DNA from 2 places in the Buttiauxella sp. WJP83 genome. Region 1 is predicted to be linked to the other one. Evidence: predicted binding sites of a transcription regulator. Region 1 holds the regulator's gene; the other holds the start of a gene.
What was found. The regulator CRP, encoded in region 1, controls carbon source genes, mostly activating them, when cyclic AMP is high. The targets are predictions, from matches to a motif close to ATGTGANNNNNNTCACAT.

Region 1 (10,636 bases):
AAAGAACCCAGCGTAATCACCGAGGTGTAAATCGCGCTGGAGAAGAAGCCCAGAGCCAGAATAAACCACGCGAGGTGCGCAGGTTCGCTTGTGTTGAACAGATACATCAGCACTGTGGCAGCACCCGCAAGCACAGTCAGAATGCGTTGCAGATCGAAGAAACGCAAAATAAAGCTAAATGCCCACATGCCAAACATATAAGACATCCAGAAATCGCTGACTAACTGACCCGCATCATTCAGATTCATACCCAGGCTTTTGGCGTATTCCGGAACCCAGGAGATAAAGCCCAGTTGACCAAGGATGTAGCACAGCGCGGCAATGGACAGGAACAACACGCCAATGCCCCATTTTTCTTTCTCGACGACTTTCTCGGTTTTCGCAGCATGTTTGCCTAATGCCGGGAAATCACAACCAATAGTCAGAATAAAAATCGCCACGTAAACCAGGCCGATGCAGACATAGACCCAGTACCAGTTGATGCTGCGTGCCAGAAGAATCGCAGCCACCATTGGGAAAATCATTCCCGCCATACTAAAGAAGGAGTCGGTAAATAACAGACGTGAGCCCCGCTGACGGCCTTCGTACATATGGGTTATCAGGAAGGTACCAATCGACATGGTGATACCGCTGACCAGACCAAGAACAAACATCGCCACTGAGAAAATGGTCAGGTTGTCGCCAAAGATGAGTCCAGCAACGGCCAGAACCATCAGGATGAAACCAAAGCGAAGTTGAGTTTTGAGTGGCACGATTTCCATTAACCAGGCGTTCAGGAAAATAGAAATCAAAATGCCCGCATTCAGGAAGGTAAAGGTATTACTCATGCTGGAAACGGGAACGTGGAAGTATTCGGCAATATTGCCCATCACCATCCCGGTGACGATCACCAACGCGCCGGTCAGGGCGTAGGAGAAGAAGCTGATCCATGTGAGCTTAATGCGGTTGCTGTTAGTCATGACAAGCCTGTGCATAGAAATGTAAAGTGCTTTGACAGCACTCGAGAAGGATGGATTTTAGTCAAAAATGTGACCTATTCATACATTTTATGAATCATTTGCTGTAATGGCATGCATTTTAAGTGATGTGAATCACATTGAAATGTGCCGTATGTTTATTCATTCATTTAACTTATTGATTTGTGTGAAAGTAAAAAACCGTAAATGGCTGGCGCATAGTTGAGTGCCTCTTTACAATCTAGCAACTTGCTTCATTCACTGCCTTCGTAAGGAATTATTCATGCTCAAATCGACTCTGGCGGCCGTAGCAACCGTGTTTGCTCTTACCGCGCTATCTCCTGCTGCGCTAGCTGCTAAAGGTGACCCACACGTCCTGCTGACGACTTCAGCGGGTGAAATTGAGCTTGAGTTAAATAGCCAAAAAGCCCCCGTTTCTGCGAAAAATTTCGTGGACTATGTGAACAGCGGCTTCTATAACAACACCATTTTCCACCGTGTGATCCCAGGCTTCATGCTTCAGGGTGGCGGCTTTACTGAAGATATGAATCAAAAGCAGCCGAATCCACCGATTAAAAACGAAGCCGATAACGGGCTGCGTAATACCCGCGGCACCATTTCTATGGCCCGTACCGCAGATAAAGACAGTGCAACCAGCCAGTTCTTCATCAACGTGGCTGACAATGCTTTCCTCGACCACGGGCAGCGCGACTTCGGTTATGCAGTATTTGGTAAAGTTGTGAAAGGGATGGACGTTGCGGATAAGATCTCTCAAGTGCAAACGCATGATGTGGGTCCGTACCAAAATGTTCCGTCAAAACCTGTCGTTATCCTTTCCGCAAAAGTCCTGCCGTAAATAGCTCTACCGTAAAAATGACTGCGCGGGTTTCTTTACCTGCGCAATCTCCTCCTTCCTGCACTTCCACCGATTGCTGCTTATACTTGTGGCAACTAGCGGCCATGTTAGGGAGGCACCATGACAAAGAAACTTACCGATAAGCAAAAGTCCCGCCTTTGGCAGCAACAACGCAGCCGTTCATTTCTGGCTAGCAGCCGGCTGGACGTTCTTGAGCCTCATGCGCAAGATGAGGTTATCGCGCAGCGCGTAGACACGATTGAACTTGGCCCGCTGCATCGCGGATTGCCATGGTTGTGTGCCATCCATCAGCAACTTTTTCAGGATGTTTTCGATTGGGCAGGCGACCTACGTGATGTGGATATTTCCAAGGGCGAGACACGTTTTTGCCATTTCGAATACATCGAAAATGAAGGCAACGATCTGTTGCAGGAGATGGAAGACGAGCATTATCTGACGGGGCTTGCCAGAAATGAGTTTGTGAATCGCCTGGCACATTACTACTGTGAGATTAACGTTCTTCACCCGTTCTTTGTGGGTAGTGGCCGCGCGCAGCGTGTTTTCTTTGAGCAACTGGCGATTCATGCCGGATATCTATTGGACTGGAGTGAAGTGGATCCTGACGAATGGCAAGCTGCAAATCAGGCTGGCGCGTTGGGTGATTTAACCCAGCTCAGCGAGATTTTCACTAAAGTCGTGAGTGAAGCGCGGGAAAGCGAATAGAATAGCGCGGTTCATTTTTACCTGGGAGCCGCGATGCTACTGCTTATCGACAATTACGACTCATTTACCTGGAACCTTTATCAGTACTTTTGCGAACTGGGCGCGGAAGTGATGGTGAAACGTAACGATGAGCTGACGCTTTCGGAAATCAGTGCGTTGGCACCTGAAAAACTGGTTATCTCCCCAGGACCTTGTACACCTTCTGAAGCGGGCATTTCCCTCGCGGCGATTACCCACTTCGCCGGAAAGCTACCAATCCTCGGCGTTTGCCTTGGTCATCAGGCTATTGCCCAGGCGTTTGGTGCGACGATTGTCCGCGCCGAAAAAGTGATGCACGGTAAAACCTCCGCAATTTCGCATAACAATACGGGTGTATTTAACGGTCTGAATAATCCTCTGACCGTGACCCGTTACCACTCTTTAGTCATCGATCCGCCAACGCTACCAGAGTGTTTTGACGTGACGGCCTGGACCGATAAGCAAGAGATTATGGGTATTCGCCATCGCGAGCTGACGCTGGAAGGCGTGCAGTTTCATCCGGAAAGCATTCTCAGCGAGCAGGGACATCAGCTGTTAGCCAATTTCCTGAAGTATTGATTTTTTATTGCCACTAAATGATTTTTTATGCATATTCCATGATTATATTTTCATGTGTCTTCCATGGCGTTTGAAGCGTAAAAAGGGGATAGGCAATAAATGGCAACTGAACAATCAGCAATTACCCGGGCAACTTTCGATGAAGTCATTTTGCCGATTTATGCACCGGCAGAGTTTATCCCGGTAAAAGGCCTGGGAAGCCGTATCTGGGATCAACAAGGAAAAGAGTATGTTGATTTCGCGGGTGGGATCGCAGTTACGGCGTTGGGGCACTGCCATCCGGCATTAGTTGAAGCGTTAAAAAGCCAGGGCGAAACGCTATGGCATACCAGTAATGTGTTCACCAACGAACCTGCTTTGCGCCTTGGACGTAAGCTGATTGATGCCACTTTTGCTGAACGCGTGCTGTTTATGAACTCAGGCACTGAAGCAAATGAAACCGCATTTAAACTGGCACGTTATTACGCGTCCACTCGCCATAGCCCGTACAAAACCAAAATTATTGCGTTCCATAACGCTTTCCACGGTCGATCTTTGTTTACCGTTTCTGTCGGTGGGCAGCCGAAATATTCCGATGGTTTTGGGCCAAAACCCGCCGATATTATCCACGTGCCGTTTAACGATTTACATGCGGTAAAAGCCGTCATGGACGATCACACCTGTGCGGTGGTGGTTGAGCCGATTCAGGGAGAGGGCGGTGTCACGGCGGCTACGCCAGAATTCCTGCAAGGCTTACGCGAACTGTGCGATGAACACAAAGCCCTGTTAGTTTTTGATGAAGTGCAGTGTGGCATGGGTCGTATCGGCGAACTGTTTGCGTATATGCATTACGGCGTGACACCGGATATTTTGACCAGCGCTAAAGCGCTGGGTGGCGGATTCCCTGTGAGTGTCATGTTAACGACGCAGGAAATAGCCTCTGCATTCCATGTTGGTACGCACGGTTCTACCTACGGTGGGAATCCACTGGCGTGTGCGGTTGCCGGCGCGGCGTTTGATATCATCAATACGCCTGAAGTGTTGGCTGGCGTCACAGAAAAACGTCAGCAGTTTGTGAAGCATTTACAGCAGATTGATGAGCAATTTGACGTGTTCAGCGATATTCGCGGCATGGGCTTGTTGATTGGCGCGGAGCTGAAACCGCAATACAAAGGCCGTGCACGTGAATTCCTCCATGCGGCAGCGCAAGAAGGGGTGATGGTTTTGAATGCCGGGCCTGATGTCATGCGTTTTGCACCAGCCTTGATCGTTGAAAAGGCTGATATTGATGAAGGAATGGCGCGCTTTGCTAAAGCGGTCGAGAAAATCGTATCTCAAGACGTGTAAGCACCCGTGTCATCCGACAAAACGGCGGATGACGTAGGTTTATTGACTCTCAGGCCGACGTAAACGGTTCAGCCAGATACCATGATGGGGGCGCTGGCGCCATGCAACCGACGAAATGGTGTGCATGGTGCTGAGGTGACCCAAAATCCGCTGTAAATGTTGTTCCATTGTGCTCAACGGCCCACTCGGAAGCCCTTCCAGTGGGTCGAGTATATTCGCATCGTTCGTCTCACCAGGCCCATCGTACTGCAACCGCTGTTGGCATCGTTGCAGCGCAATTTCACATGATTGCAGATAATGCTGGGCTAAATCCGGGGTCAGCATATTGTGCTCGCGTGCCAGAGTCGTCATGGCATTGATGTGTTCGACGATAAACTGGCTGTGCGTCACCCACAGTTTCATATCTGCCAGATAATGCGAGTTGAAACCGGGCTCCTGCATCGCCTGGTTCAGCGAATTAAACAGCGCATTATGGGCCTGATTGACCTTCATCCGTTCCCAGGCCAAAGGCGTGGGTTCAGGGTCGTTGCTCAGAATCAGGCGAATGGCCTCCTGGTCTGTCTCCAGTGCGTCGTGGGCGTTCTGGCGCAGCAATCCACTTTGCCATTGCGGCCAAAGCCACACCATGCCACCGAAGGCAATCAAACAGCCCAGCAGCGTATCTATCAAACGTGGAACAATAAATTGCTCGGCGCTGAGCGTTAACAGTTGCAGGGTATATACCGCTGTCACGGTAAAACCAATTGTCGCCCAGCCGTAGCTTTGGCGAATGATCAGATAGCTGACGAGCGTGATGACCAGCATCGCGGCCAACGCAATGTCTTGTGGGAAGTGAAAGTGCAGGGCGAAACCCGCAATGGCCAGGCCTGCAATGGTACCTGCCGAACGGTGCAGAATGCGTACTCGGGTAGCGCCGTAGCCGTTTTGCGTGACAAACATCACCGTCATTAAAATCCAGTAGGGTTTGGGGAGATGCAAAAATGCCCCAAAAATACTGGCGATAGTTAGCATTACGCCTAACCGGGCGGCGTTGCGCAGAGCCGCTGATTTCAATGACATATAGCTTTTCAGCGCGGCCCACAGTGGTAAGCGGCGTTGCCTGTCTTCCATTAAATCCCTGACGTACAGCGGGCGTTGGCTGCGTAATACACGCGCGATACGGCTGAAGTGATAATGACAAAACTGTCCGACTGGGTTATCCGGATTCTGCCGGGCGATTTTCTCAAGGGCTTCAATTTGCTTCTCCATCGTAAAACGCTGCGGGTAACGATGGTAAAGAATGTCATCAGCCAGAACACGCAAACGGGCCGCAATGGTCTGCGCATTCCAGCGAATAACGGCTTCCGCATGGCTTTGCGCGACAAGTTTTTGCACCTCGGCAGGTTGGTGCAAACTGACGGAAATGTGCTCTTGTAGATCTAACGCTATTTGAAAAGAGCGTAACAAATGCTTGTAACCGTTTTGCTGATTCGCCGATAGCATATGCAGTTGTTGGTAGCAGTTGGTAATCAAGTCGACGGCTTTTTGCTGGCGCGCCAGCAACGGCGGAAGTGCCGTCTCGGGATCGACGTGCTGAGTGAGCATGCCGTATTTGGCTTCGCAGTAATCCGCTAATTGGCGATAGAGCAGGCTTAAAGATTCGCGCAACGGCTGCTCTCGCCATATCCAGAACCAAAGCCAGTTAAAGACCCCATACCAAATCGTGCCAAAGACATACAGCGCCATCGGCTTCCAGATAGGCATGTTACCGGCCATGCTAAGTGTAAAAATGGCAGCAATCAGCGAGGCGGGAAGTAAGCGTGCATGCAGGGCGCTGATTTCAGCAGTGACCCCCAACATAAGGGCCATAACAAAGAGAATGACGGGCAATGGAACGGTGGTGTAGAGCAGCAAAAGCTGCATGATTAAACTGCTGACTGCAAAAAGAGTGCTACCAACAATCAGACGTTTGAAGAAGCGCTTATGGGGGGTATCCAGGCCGGCAATGTTGCAACAGGCGGGCACTAACGAGAACAGCAGACCTAACTGCAAATTTCCAAGCAGTAATCCTACCCCCACAGGAAGGCAGAGTACCAGCGTTTGTCGCAATGCGTAGTTAACTTCTGGATGGTAGATCAGTCGGCGCCACATAGCTCTTCATAATACAAGTTGCGTGGGTGTTGGCTACACTCAGAGAAATGTAGAAACAAAAAAAGCGTGTTACCTGAGTGACACGCCTTTTTTGAGGACGGAGATTAACGAGTGCCGTAAACGACGATCGTTTTACCGTGAGCAGAGATCAGGTTTTGATCTTCCAGCATTTTCAAGATACGACCAACGGTTTCACGAGAACAACCCACGATCTGACCGATTTCCTGACGGGTAATTTTAATCTGCATACCGTCTGGGTGGGTCATTGCATCAGGTTGTTTCGCCAGGTTCAGCAGTGTTTGTGCAATACGACCAGTCACATCCAGGAATGCCAGGTTACCGACTTTCTCAGATGTCACTTGCAGACGACGAGCCATCTGGGAAGACAGGCGCATCAGAATGTCTGGGTTGACCTGAATCAGCTGGCGGAATTTTTTATAGGAAATTTCAGCCACTTCACAGGCAGATTTAGCACGAACCCATGCACTACGTTCCTGGCCTTCTTCGAACAGCCCTAACTCACCAATAAAATCGCCCTGATTCAGATAGGAGAGGATCATTTCCTTGCCCTCTTCATCTTTAATCAGAACAGCCACAGAGCCCTTGACGATGTAATACAGCGTCTCAGCTTTTTCACCCTGGTGAATCAGTGTGCTCTTCGATGGATACTTATGAATATGGCAATGGGACAAGAACCATTCGAGAGTCGGGTCTGTTTGCGGTTTGCCAAGCACCATGCGCGGTTATCCTCTGTTTATAACTAGCTACCAACGACAAGACGCTAAACATCCTGTCTGGCGTTGCAAGTATTAGAATATTCCCCATCTTGGGGAGATGGCACGCAAGTCATTCTTGCTGCCTGTAATTAGTGACGTCCTCTGCATACATGCATTACGTCAATGTATCGATGTAGCATCTGGATTGTTTTAGCATAGCTTTTGACAAGTGTCTCCTATTGTCTCGTTTCAGCATGACGCAGGTCGCCTTCCGTTGCCAGTTTTGCTGCATCCGCGTACTCTGAAAGGGTTTTTTCAACTGGAGAAGTAACATGCAGGCACGAGTGAAGTGGGTAGAAGGGTTAACCTTCCTTGGGGAGTCCGCTTCAGGACACCAGATTTTGATGGATGGTAATTCTGGCGATAAAGCACCAAGTCCGATGGAGATGGTTCTGATGGCTGCGGGGGGCTGCAGTGCAATCGATGTGGTTTCTATTTTGCAAAAAGGTCGCTACAACGTGACGGATTGCGAAGTAAAACTGACCTCTGAGCGCCGTGAAGAAGCCCCTCGTCTTTTTACCACCATTAACCTGCATTTCATCGTGACAGGCAAAGAACTGAAAGATAACGCGGTTTCCCGCGCGGTGGATCTCTCTGCTGAAAAGTATTGTTCTGTCGCTCTGATGCTGGAAAAAGCTGTGAACATTACTCATAGCTATGAAGTGATTGAAGGCTAATGTGTGTCAGCAGGGCGGTAATTATCCGCCCTGATTGATGTGTCGACCTTCTGCCAGCCGTTTAACTAGCGGTGCCATGATCAATTCCATTGCCAGTCCCATCTTGCCGCCTGGCACCACTAATGTATTGATGTGGGAAATGAATGAGCCTTGCAACATGGCGAGTAAGTACGGGTAATCGATGTCATCCAGCCCACGAAAATGGATCACCACGAAGCTTTCATCCAGTGACGGAATACCACGTGCCGCAAATGGGTTCGACGTATCAACGGTAGGCACGCGCTGGAAGTTGATATGGGTCCGGGAAAATTGCGGCGTGATGTAATTGATGTAATCGTCCATCGAACGCACGACTGAGTCCATCACCGCTTCTCTTGAGTGCCCGCGTTCGCTGGTGTCCCGCACCAGTTTTTGTATCCATTCCAGGTTCACAATCGGCACTACGCCAACCAGTAGGTCGACGGCATTCGCCACATCATGTTGTGGGGTGACGACTCCTCCGTGCAAACCTTCATAGAACAAGACATCAGTCGGTTCCGGCAGCGACTGCCACGGGGTAAACGTCCCCGGAATTTGGTTCCAGGGTACCGCTTCATCATAGGTATGCAGATACTTGCGTGATTTACCTTGCCCGGTATTTCCGTACTCCAGAAACGTTTGTTCCAGTAAGCCGAAGTCATTCGCTTCCGGGCCAAAGTAGCTGATATGGCGACCCAAATCGCGAGCTTTACGGATAGCCATATCCATTTCAGGGCGAGTGAAACGGTGGAAACTGTCACCTTCGACTTCGGCTGCGCGAAGATTGAGTTGCTGAAATATTTTACGAAAGGCAAGGCTGGTGGTGGTCGTTCCCGCGCCGCTGGAACCTGTTACGGCAATAACCGGATGTTTGGCTGACATAAGGCAACAACTCCCTGGGTAATCACAAGTGGGTTTAGCTGGGTTTGGCCCTCACCCTAACCCTCTCCCCCAGGAGAGGGAACTGGATTGAGCATGTTCTTCTCCCTATCCCGAAGAGGGAACTGGGTTGAGCATGTTTTTCTCCTTATCCCAGAAGAGGGACTGGAGCGGGTCTGTTTTGTTTTTCTCCCTCTCCTTTGGGAGAGGGTTGGGGTGAGGGGCATTATGCAGTATAGAAGATTAATATTTAGCCGCGAAATTGCCCACGGGCCATGATATTCACCGTTTCATGGAGTTCTGACCAAACCAATACGGCCTCTCCACTTTGCAGTTGGCGCTTAACATCGGCCACCTTTTGCTCTAGTGAGCGCTCTTGTTCACCATAATCTGTACCTTCGCGTAATACAAAGGATTCAATCAGATTATCAAGCGTTTCGGGAGGGAGATCTTGCCAGGGAATCATCATAGTGATTTTTCCAAAAATTTAGACAGCCACTGCGGGATACGTTGCTCAAGCCACATTTCCGGATGACGAAGCGTGCCACCCACAAACCCAACATGGCCGCCGTAACGCGTCAGTTGGTACTCAATGTTGTCGGGCAATATCGCTCTATCAGGGATCACATGATGATCCATAAACGGGTCATCTTTAGCGTGGATGATAAGCGTAGGCGTTTTAATTTGTGGCAATAGTGGCATGGCGCTGCACTGGCGGTAATAGTCAATGGCATCGGCGAAACCGTGAATCTTTGAGGTAATCAAATCGTCAAACTCGCGCAGGCGGCGCATTCCTTTGAGCTGACGCATATCGACAGGAAGCGTCCCGGGATAGCTTCGCAGTTTGCGCGCCGCATTTTTCTTCAACAGATTCAACAAATAGTGTTGATAAACGCGCGAGAACCCTGTTTCGATATGTTTGCTGCAATGCTCAAGCATGAGTGGGGCAGAAACCACAACACCGGCCTGTAGTGTGCAATCAGCACCTTGTTTTGCCATTAAGCAGGCAAGCATATTTCCACCGAGTGAAAACCCGACTGCCGCCGTTGGTGCGTTGCCGTAACGTGTATTGAGCCAGTTGAGGAAGTAGCTTCCATCTTCGGTTTCGCCGGAGTGATAGATTCGTTCCTTGCGATTCGGTACGCCGCTACACCCCCGAAAATGCATCACTACACCCAGCCAGCCTTGCTTACGTGCGGCATCAATTAATCCATGCGCATAGGGGCTGTGCAGGCTTCCTTCAAGACCATGAAAAACGACTAACCGTGGTTTATGCGTTGCCTGCCGTGGGTCTTCGCTCCAGGCAAGATCGACAAAATCCCCATCCGGCATATCAAGACGCTGCCAATGAGGTTTGAAATTGAGGCGGCGGCGAATTAAGCGAGGGAGCATCGTTTGCAGGTGCGGATTGCTGACACCCTTTAGTGGACGAAACTGTTCATCGTCAACGTGATTAAAATTCAATGCTGCGGGACTTGTCGTGGCCATATCACACTGTTAGTTTCATTTAGCTTGCTCATTAACTTTACCGGGTGTGGAACACCCATTTCATGGAAACGCTTTTCTTCTCTATGCTTGGTTTTCTTTGGGTCGCGGCGATTACACCTGGCCCAAACAATATGTTGCTGACTTCTTCCGGCGCCAACTACGGCTTTATTCGTACCGTACCTTTGATGATAGGCATCATGCTGGGGATGC
Region 2 (10,636 bases), 1.5 Mb from region 1:
GGCTCTCCATAGGGGAATGCGGAGACATAACCCCATTGTTGGCATTGATGGCTGGCTGCTGACTGTGCAACGTAGGTATCAATTTTCGCTCTTTGTAATGGGGCAATATCAAAACCCAGACGAACAACCCCTGCAACTTCGCTTCCTTTGACGGGCTGTGGGGTTTTATTCATGGTGCAGCCGCTTAATAACGCAGCCACTAAAAGCAAATAAACAGATTTCATATGCTGAGACTCAAATGATATTTCTTACAATTTTAGCATGCAGCCAAACGGAATATGACCAACAGCACAAAGCTGCATAATTTCCCTTACGTTAACGAATAGAGCGGCTCTTAAGTGGAATTTAAGGTAATAATCGGCTGGAAATTTACGGCTGTAACCGTATCGGTATAAACCGGAGGGTTTTCATCGGGAAAACGCAGAAGTGTGACCCCATCTTAATTTTTTAAAACTAAATTTCATTAAATTTGAAAGTATGTTTGCTAGATAGTATCGTTACTGCATACCTAAGCTTTTCAACGCGGGAAACCCCGTGACCCAATCAGGAGACGGAAATGAAAATAGCACTGATGATGGAAAACAGTCAGGCTGGCAAAAACGCAATCATTCTTAATGAGTTGCAAGCGGTTGCTGCTGAGAAAGAGTACCCGGTTTACAACGTCGGTATGAGCGATGAGCAGGATCACCACCTGACCTACATCCACCTCGGTATTATGGCGAGCATTCTGTTGAATTCTAAAGCCGTTGATTTCGTTGTGACCGGTTGTGGCACAGGCCAGGGCGCAATGATGTCCCTGAACATCCACCCGGGTGTGGTTTGCGGATACTGCCTGGATCCTGCTGATGCTTTCCTGTTCTCCCAAATCAACAACGGAAACGCACTGTCACTGGCATTCGCTAAAGGCTTCGGCTGGGGTGCAGAGCTGAACGTACGTTATATGTTTGAAAAAGCATTCACTGGCCGTAAAGGCGAAGGCTACCCAATCGAGCGTAAAGAGCCACAGGTTCGTAACGCGGGTATCCTGAATCAGGTTAAAGCTGCGGTAGTGAAAGAAAACTATCTGGACACCCTGCGTTCTATCGATCCTGAACTGGTGAAAACAGCAGTGACGGGCGAACGTTTCCAGAAGTGTTTCTTCGAAAACTGCCAGAACAAAGAGATTGAAGCGTTCGTTCGCGAAATTCTTGCCTGATAGTATTTAATCGCTAATAAAGATGGTCAGCTTTTGCTGGCCATTTTTTTTGCGTCAACACCACTTAATCCACGGTGTGCTGCGTCTGACGTGCGGCTTCAAGATGCTGCGCATCCCAGTGTTGATGGTTGATATTCGCTTGCGGCGCTTCCGGCCATCGTTGTTGTATACCGCCGTGCAGGCTCGGTTTATGTAGCGTAGGGAAGTTTAATGAGGGTGAATGTTCGGCGGGTTCTGCGGTCTTTGCCTGATAACTGATTAGCGCCAGAACCAGCATTACTCTAACCGTTCTCTGTTTCATAACGACCTCAACGACACGCGATCTGTTGCGTTAAGTATAATTGAGGTCTGAAATGCACTATGGCTTTTTGGACACGCTGCTCCCGGCGTTTTGTGGCAGTCGCAGTAAATCAACCAGCCCCAGCAGGCAAATCAGTGTAATCATCACAAACGATATTTTGATCGACATCCCAGGAATTGACGCGACATCGAGCCACTGGCTTATTTTCTCGCCAAGGCGGATCCCTATCGCGCCAAGCGTAATACCTAACCCAACAGACAGCTGCGTCGCAGTGCTAAAAAGCGTATTGGCGTAGCTCATTTGTGACGATGGCACATCGGAAAAGGAGAGGGTGCTGATGCCGGTAAATTGCATCGAGCGGAACATCCCGCCAAAAAACAGAATGGCAACCGTCAACCAGACCACGGTATGCGGAGTGAGAAAGGCGCAGGCTAACAGAGACGCGACATTGAGCAGCCCATTAATGATTAATAGTTTTTTGAAGCCTAACGCTCGAATTAACGACGTGGTGGCAGGTTTCATGGCAAGGTTTCCGGCAAACACCGCCAACACCAGCATGCCAGAATGAAACGCATCCATACCGAAACCCACCTGGAACAGCAGCGGCAATAAAAAGGGTACCGCACTGATGGAGGTGCGGAAAAGCGACCCTCCGTACATCGTCACGCCGAAGGTTTGCACCTTTAAAGCCTCAAGACGAATCATCGGATGTTGGGCATGCTTAAAATGCCAGAGTGAAAACCATAACGATGCGGCGCCCAATAGCAGCAGCCCCAATGTTGGCAGGAGATTGACCTGAGCTTGCCCCAGCATTTCCAGACCGTAAACCAGGCTAATCATCGCCACGGCGGTACCGGTAAATCCGATACCATCAAACGGGCGGCGATCGTCATCATGAATATCAGGAATCAAGCGCCACGCCAGCGCCATGGCAATCAATCCAAGCGGCAGATTGATATAAAAAATCCAACGCCACGACGCATAACTGGTGATGAATCCGCCCAGCGGAGGGCCAATTATCGGCGCAACCAGCGCAGGCCAGGTCAGCGTGGCGATAGCGGTAATCAGTAAATGTTTGGGCGTAGTTCGTAACACCGCCAGTCGCCCGACGGGCACCATCAGCGCACCACCAACTCCTTGCAAGATGCGCATCGCGACAAACTGCTCAAGCGTGTTGGCAATCCCGCACAGCACGGAGGCACAGGTAAAGATCCCGAGTGCGAGGGTAAAGACTTTGCGTGCGCCAAAACGGTCGGCAATCCAACCGCTTGCCGGGATCAACACGGCCAGAGTCAGCAAATAAGCACTCATGCCAATATTCAGATCAACGGCATCGACGCCAAATGTTTTTGCCATTTCCGGCAGAGCGGTGGCGATCACCGTCCCATCGAGAAATTCCATAAAAAATGCGCCAGCCACCAACAACGCCATGCCAGAAATGCCACGTTTTGGTGACTGAGAAGGGGAGTTTTCCATGAATGAAACTCAAAATTAAAATAATGTTTTAAAAATTAATTGAGCCAATTAACCAGTTAAGTATTGGATTTGCAAGCCATTTCATGTGACGAACTTGTAAAATCCACACGAAAAATGTGTGATGTGCATCACAAAACTATTGATTTGCGTGACGGATGTCATATTATGAGCACCATAAAGAGCAAAACCTGTAAAAAGAAAAAACTGGAGCACACAATGAAAATGCGCAAAATCCTGAAAAGCATGTTTGAGCAGTACTGCAAAACCTTTAAAGATGTACCGCCAGCTGGCATGTTTTAATCTGCCTGACTGAAGAAAAACCTGCTGCGGCAGGTTTTTTTATGCCTGAAATTTGAATGTTTCTCCTCTCTGTACCGCTATATATCGACATTTTATCCCTTAGCACTTTTTCGCATATCGTTATGCGTTTTACACTTATTTACAATGTGGGTAAGGGTGGTGCACTATGCGGACTCTATTTGAGATGGAGTCCGTGATTAAATGCGTAAACCCCTGTTGTTATCTGCGTTGTTTGCTTCTTTGGCCCTGGCTCTTTCAGGCTGTGATGATGCGAAAACTGACACTGCGGCAAGTCCTGCCCCGGCAAAACAAGCTTCCCAGGATGGCGGCAATTTGATTGTTGGTATTACCAGTGGTGACCCGTTAGCGATGAACCCGCTGTATGCCAGTGACCGTACTACGCTGACGATTATGCAGGCGCTGTATGCTCCGCTGTATAGCTTCAACGGCGACAAAATCGAATGGGGCCTGGCAGAAAGCCTGACGCCGTCCGATGACAACCTCTCATATCTTCTTAAACTTAAACCGAATCTGAAATGGCAGGATGGCAAAGCCATCACCGCTGATGACGTGGTGTTTACCTTCAACAAATTGCTCGATGAGAAGCAGCACAGCTTCTTCCGCAGTATGTTCGTGTATGGCGACAAACCGATTCAAGTCAGCAAAGTCGATGACCAAACGGTGAAATTCACGCTGCCACAGGTGAGCGCTGCGTTTGTCGGGACGCTGGTACAGATTTACCCGATCCCACAGCATGTGTTTGCTGATGAAAAGGGTGACATGGAAAAGAGCACCAAAAACGATGCGCCAGTCGGTTCGGGCCCGTTCAAATTTAAAGAGTATCGTGCCGGGCAGTATTACGCCCTGACGCGTTTTGACGACTACTGGAACGGTAAACCGAAACTGGATGCCGTCACCTACCGTTTTGCAAAAGACAGCAATTCCGCAAACCTGGCGCTACAAAACGGTGAAATCAACATGAAGATGGTTGATCCGCAAGATGTCACGCGCCTGAAATCGAGCGGTAAATTCGACTTCGTTATTTATCCGGAAGGCCGTCTGGCGTATATGACGTTCAACCAGAACGTCGATAGCATGAAGAATAAAACCCTGCGTCAGGCTATCGCTTATGCCATCAATAAAGATGAACTGGTTCAGGCGGCATTCTCTTCGCTGGATTACGCGCAACCTGCCGCGTCTATTTTGACGCCAGATACGCTGTATCAAACCAACGAGGTTGAAACCTATAAATTCGATGTGGAAAAAGCGAAAGCGCTGCTTAAAGAGTCAGGCGCACCAGCGAATCTGAAGCTACGTCTTGCCTATATCAACAGCAATAAAACCCAGGAAAGCATGGGGCTGTATATTCAGCAACAGCTGAAAAACGTGGGCATTGCGGTTGAATTGATGCCTCTGGATGCGAACGCGATGTCACAGCGTAGCCTGGACATGAAAAATACTGCTTATGAACTGAGTCTTGGCGGTTACATCATGGGTATGGAACCTGACGGTTATAAGTCGCTGTATATGAGTAACGAAGCTTACAACTACGCGCACTACAAAAACCCAGCGTTTGATGCGTTGTGGAACCAGGGTGCGACCGAAACAGACAAAACCAAACGTGCTGAGATTTACAAACAAATCCAGCAAACGGTGGCAAACGATATGGCCTGGTATCCTATTGCTTATACCAACGCCGTGGTTGCCGTCGATAAACGTTTTGCCGGGACGCAAGAAGCCGAACCTAAGCCGGTTTATATGTTCCAGGATCTGTCAAAAATCTATCAACAACAGTAATAAGCACTTACCCCCGGCACTCAGCCGGGGGTTTTATTTTGGGTAAAACCTGGAAAGCAGTATGAACAATCTGTTAGTACGACGCCTGGCGCAACTTGTGCCGATGCTGTTCTTCATTTCACTGGTGTCGTTTTTGCTGGTCAAACTGGCACCCGGCGATCCGGTGCAGGCCTACATCACACCCCGCATGAGCCCTGAGGATATCGAGCGTATCCGTCACAGCCTTGGGCTTGATAAACCGATGTTTATGCAATACCTGTTGTGGCTGAAAAACGTGCTGCAAGGGGATTTGGGTTATTCACTCATTTATCATCGCCCGGTATTAACCATGATTGCTGAACGTATTCCGGCAACGCTTGGGTTGATGGGGGCATCACTGATTCTGGCCATCGTGTTAGCCCTGCCATTGGGTTTGCTGGCCGGAGCTTTCAAACACCGCTGGCTGGATAACTTCCTCAACATGTTTGCCTATATCGGTATTTCAGTGCCGATTTTCTGGTTTGGTATCCTGCTGATAACGGTGTTTTCTGTGCAGCTCAACTGGCTGCCGAGCATGGGGATGCGCTCCATTGGCATGGAGGACTCATGGCTGGATGTGGTTCGTCACGGGATTTTGCCGTGTATCGCGCTGACTTTTTACAACCTCTCGAGTTATGTGCGTTACATCCGCTCTAACACCATTACGCAATTGTCAGCTGATTATGTGCAAACGCAGCTGGCATACGGCGCCACACGCCGCTCCATCTTATTCCGCCATGTTCTCAAAAATGTGCTATTGCCGGTTATTACGTTGTTTGGCCTGTCGTTTGGTGAGCTGGTGGTCGGTGCGTATGTCACTGAAAGTGTCTTTTCCTGGCCCGGTATGGGGCTGCTTGGGATCCAGTCAATAACCTCGCTGGATTACCCGTTGATCATGGCGATGATCATGCTCTCTTCAGCAATGATTATTTTCGGCAATTTATTGGCAGACTTGTTATATCGCGTGGCTGACCCGCGCATTAAGGCGTTGAGGTAAGACGATGAGTAGACGTTGGCAACAAGTTAAACATGGCCTGAAACGTAATCGTCCAGCTCAATTCTCATTACTGGTTCTGATCGTTTTCAGTATCGCCGCATTGCTGGCAGCGCTGAGTCCTTTTGATCCTAACCAGATGTCGTTGACGGCAAGATTACTGCCACCGGATGTGAAGCACTGGTTTGGCACCGATGACTATGGGCGTGACTACTTCACCCGTGCCTTATACGGCGGCCAGATCTCTTTGATGGTCGGTTTCCTGTCGATGTTATTTTCAACGCTGATTGGCACTTTGGTGGGGACGGTGAGCGGCTATTTTGGCGGGCGAATCGACAACCTGATGATGCGCGTGGTCGATATCCTGATGTCGATTCCGGCGTTCTTCTTGTTGTTGGTGCTCAACGCCTATCTGAAGCCGGGTATTGCCAACATCATTGTGATTATCAGTGCGCTGACCTGGATGAATATGTCGCGCCTGGTGCGGGCGGAAACCTTGTCGGTCAAGGAACGTGAATATGTGGTGTACGCGCGTGCCTGTGGTGAACATCCGTTTAACATCATTGCACGCCATATTATCCCGAATATCTTGCCGACCATTATGGTGGCCGCGACGCTGAATATTGCCTCGGCCATCCTGATGGAATCGACACTCAGTTTCCTCGGACTTGGCGTACAACAGCCGAATGCGTCATGGGGAAGTATGCTCAACAACGCACAATCGTTTATTGGGGAAGCCACATGGCTTGCCATGTTCCCTGGGATTTTGATTTTGCTGACGGTACTGAGTTTTAACGTTCTGGGCGATGTGCTGCGTACCGCCTTTGAGCCGGGGGCTAACCGAGATGAATAACTTACTGGAACTCGACAACCTGCAAACGTCGTTCTTCACCCGTGAAGGGGAAGTACAGGCAGTGCGTGGTGTGAGCTTTGCGGTGAAACGCGGTGAAGTGGTGGGGATCGTCGGCGAATCGGGCTGTGGCAAAAGTGTTACCTGTAAGTCGGTGCTCAAACTGCTGGGCAGCAACGGCAAAGTGGTCGGCGGCCATGTTCATTTCATGGGCGAAGATCTGGCGCGCAAAACGCCGGAACAGATGCGTCAACTTCGCGGCAACGATATTGCCATGATCTTCCAGGACCCGATGACTGCGCTTAATCCGGTGCTGACCATTGGCAAGCAGATGAGTGAGATTCTGATGCGTAATCAGAATCTCAACAAAAAAGCGGCGAAAGAAAAGGCGATTGCCATGCTGCAACAGGTGGGTATTGGTAACGCGGAAATCCGTTATAACCAGTATCCGCATGAATTCAGCGGTGGCATGCGCCAGCGCGTGATGATTGCGATAGCGCTTTCTTGCCACCCAAAATTGCTGATTGCCGATGAGCCAACCACCGCGCTGGATGTGACCATCCAGGCGCAAATTTTACGTCTGTTAAAACAACTGCAACAGCAAACCGATACCGCCATTATGCTGATAACCCATGACCTGGGTGTCGTGGCACAGGTCTGTTCACGCGTGGTCGTGATGTACGGCGGGCTGGTGATGGAGCAGGGCAGCGTCGAAGACATTTTTTATCGACCCGCTCACCCTTACACCCGTGGCTTGCTGGCGTCTCTGCCTCGTCCGGGCGAAACCGGGGCGCGTTTATCGCCTATCGAAGGTTCCCCTCCGGGCTTACTGAATCCGCCTCCCGGCTGCCCATTCGCCGAGCGTTGCCCGCAGCGCATGGCGCGTTGCAGTACGCTGCCGCCAATGTATGAAACGGGAGAGGAACATCAGGCCATGTGCTGGTTATGGGACCCTGAGGTGAACGCGGAGGTGAACCATGCAGGACGTTAAGCCATTAGTTCGGGTCAACGGACTACGCAAGTATTACCAGAGCCAGCAAAGTTGGTTTACTAAAACGCCACCGGTAAAAGCGGTCGATGGTGTGAGTTTTGATATCTATCCCGGTGAGACTTATGGGCTGGTGGGCGAGTCAGGGTGCGGTAAATCGACATTAGGGCGCAGCGTGCTTCGCCTGTTTGATATTACTGACGGTGAAATCGAGTTTGCCGGCCAGAACATTGCCAACATGAGCGACAAGCAGCTCAAGCCGTTGCGCCGTCGCATGCAGGCGATTTTCCAGGACCCATACTCGTCACTCAATCCTGGCATGACGGTCGCGCAACTCATTGCCGAGCCGATGAAAATCCATGGATATGGCAAAGAGCAACGCACGGCGCGCACGCTGGAATTGCTGGAGAAAGTGGGGCTGAAAGCTGAGCATTTGAACCGTTTTCCCCATGAATTCAGCGGTGGTCAACGTCAGCGAATCAGCATTGCTCGCGCCTTGTCGGTCAATCCGGAGTTTGTTTTGTGCGATGAACCGCTGTCGGCGCTGGACGTTTCCGTGCAGGCGCAGGTAGTGAATATTTTGCAGGATTTACAGCAGGCGTTTGGGCTGACATATCTGTTTATCGCCCATGACCTCTCGATGGTTCGCCATATTTCTGACCGGATTGGCGTGATGTATCTGGGCGCACTTGTAGAAGAAGCGCCGGCGGAAACGTTGTATACCGAACCGGCTCATCCCTACACCCGTGCGCTGCTGGCATCCATACCGGTAGCTGACCCGCATGTGCAATTGCTCGATCAGGGGGGCATCAGAGGGGAATTACCTGGGGCTATCAGCGACTGGCAAGGATGTAAATTCTGCAATCGCTGCCCACGAGCAATGGACAGGTGCCAGACTCAATCGCCGATGATGCGGGAGATTGCGCCTGGGCATCGAGTGGCTTGCTGGCTTTTTAACGAAGCGTAAGAAACAGCGGGGGCTTACTCAAGCTCCCGCACCACTTTGCAAGGTTGCCCCATCGCTAACACGCCCGCCGGAATATCTTTGCTGACAATACTGCCCGCCGCGATAGTCGTGTTATCACCAATCGTCACACCCGGTAAAATAACCACGTTGCCACCAATCCAGACATTGCTCCCGACCACAATCGGTTTGGCACAGGTCAAGAACGGATAATCAGGATTTCCCGTCAACCGCTCTTTTGCTGATAACGGATGAACCGGCGTGTAGAACTGCACATTGGGCCCTACAAGGGTGTTATCGCCAATGGTGATGGTGTTGCAGTCCAGAAATACGACATTGGTGTTGATAAAACAGTTGCGGCCAATCGTGACGTGTTTGCCGTAATCACACCAAAACGGCAGTTCAATCCAACTCTCATCGCCAAAGCCGCCCAGCATTTCACGAAGCAACGTTAGCTTCTTATCCGCGTCGTGGGAGTCGAGTTGCGCCAGTTTTTTCGTGATTGCGCGTGCATTGTGATACATCCCGAGTAGCTCAGGGTCGCGAGTGTTGTAGTTCAGACCCGCCAGTAATTTCTCATGTTCGGTCATTGTTGTGCCCTTATTTTTCCTGACAGCATTCTATTACTGATATCGTTTCAGCGTACAGATATGTACTATGACGCCCATTGCGAAACAGGAGAGTAAAAATGTCTGAACAATTATCTGCCGACCAGGAATTAGTATCCGACGTGGTGGCGTGCCAGTTGGTGATAAAGCAAATTTTGGATGTCATTGATGTGATTGCACCCGTTGAAGTACGCGAAAAAATGGCGAATCAGTTAAAGACCATTGATTTCGCCACCCATCCGGCAGCGGCAGATCCTGTGACCCGCCGCGCGATTCAAAAAGCGATTTCGTTGATTGAGTTGAAGTTTACGCCACAGGGCGAAGCGCATTAACTCAGCAAGTGAATCGCCCTTTGTTTAAAGGGCGATTCACCGTTAAAAGAATGTCATTACTAGTATGTAACTTGCCGCACACGCACAGCTCACACCGATCAACCCTGGCAAAATGAAACTGTGGTTGATGATAAATTTACCTATCTTCGTGGTGCCGGAACGGTCAAAACCGATGCAAGCCAAATCACTTGGATAAGTCGGTAAAACGAAGTAACCGTAAGATGCCGGGAAGAAAGCAATCAGCATTTTCGGCTCAACCCCCAACATCAAGCCCATCGGAGCGACGGCAGTTAACGCCGCAGCCTGGCTGTTCACCAATTTTGAAACCAAAAACAGCACAATGGCATAGGTCCATGGATGGCTTTTCACTACGCCTTCCAGCGCCATTTTTAGCTCTTCAAGATGGGCCTGGAAAAAGGTATCGCTCATCCACGCGACACCAAATACCGAGAAAATCGCCACCATTCCGGCTTTAAACACCGCACCGTTGGAAATAGCCGAAGCGTTGACTTTACACACGACCAGCATCACGGCACCGGCAATTAACATCATCATCTGGATAACCAGATTCATTGATAACGGTTTTAATGAACCTTTGATCTCAAAAGCCGGGCGCAGCGCCGGAATCGCCCCTAATAACACCACGACCAGAATCCCGGCAAAGAAGATCCACGTTGACCAGTAGGCTTGCTTAGGGAAAACCTGGTTCATCAAGGTTTCGCTGCCACCATAGATAAATTCACGCTGTTTTGGATCTTTGAGTTTTTCCTGAAACTCCACGTCATCCTGCAAATCTTTACCACGACGCAAACT

Region 2: azuC (stress response protein AzuC) is a predicted target of CRP. The motif match lies at 3,089-3,106, and genes of this name have one in related genera.

Annotation. Positions count from the first base shown of each region.
Region 1 is NZ_CP110080.1:356,567-367,202, forward strand. Features, by position in the region: gene tsgA (MFS transporter TsgA) at 1-959, opposite strand, end outside; gene ppiA (peptidylprolyl isomerase A) at 1,240-1,812, shown strand; gene OH773_RS01590 (putative adenosine monophosphate-protein transferase Fic) at 1,933-2,535, shown strand; gene pabA (aminodeoxychorismate synthase component 2) at 2,569-3,132, shown strand; gene argD (bifunctional acetylornithine/succinyldiaminopimelate transaminase) at 3,232-4,458, shown strand; gene OH773_RS01605 (YccS/YhfK family putative transporter) at 4,498-6,588, opposite strand; gene crp (cAMP-activated global transcriptional regulator CRP) at 6,693-7,325, opposite strand; gene OH773_RS01615 (OsmC family protein) at 7,637-8,041, shown strand; gene OH773_RS01620 (phosphoribulokinase) at 8,063-8,941, opposite strand; gene OH773_RS01625 (YheU family protein) at 9,189-9,407, opposite strand; gene OH773_RS01630 (hydrolase) at 9,404-10,426, opposite strand; gene OH773_RS01635 (LysE family translocator) at 10,489-10,636, shown strand, end outside.
Region 2 is NZ_CP110080.1:1,812,376-1,823,011, forward strand. Features, by position in the region: gene yecR (YecR family lipoprotein) at 1-173, opposite strand, end outside; gene OH773_RS08415 (RpiB/LacA/LacB family sugar-phosphate isomerase) at 557-1,195, shown strand; gene OH773_RS08420 (hypothetical protein) at 1,260-1,496, opposite strand; gene OH773_RS08425 (MFS transporter) at 1,554-2,972, opposite strand; gene azuC (stress response protein AzuC) at 3,189-3,272, shown strand; gene OH773_RS08435 (ABC transporter substrate-binding protein) at 3,474-5,069, shown strand; gene OH773_RS08440 (ABC transporter permease) at 5,131-6,084, shown strand; gene OH773_RS08445 (ABC transporter permease) at 6,089-6,934, shown strand; gene OH773_RS08450 (ABC transporter ATP-binding protein) at 6,927-7,922, shown strand; gene OH773_RS08455 (ABC transporter ATP-binding protein) at 7,909-8,886, shown strand; gene OH773_RS08460 (sugar O-acetyltransferase) at 8,901-9,473, opposite strand; gene OH773_RS08465 (DUF2766 family protein) at 9,572-9,823, shown strand; gene OH773_RS08470 (anaerobic C4-dicarboxylate transporter) at 9,866-10,636, opposite strand, start outside.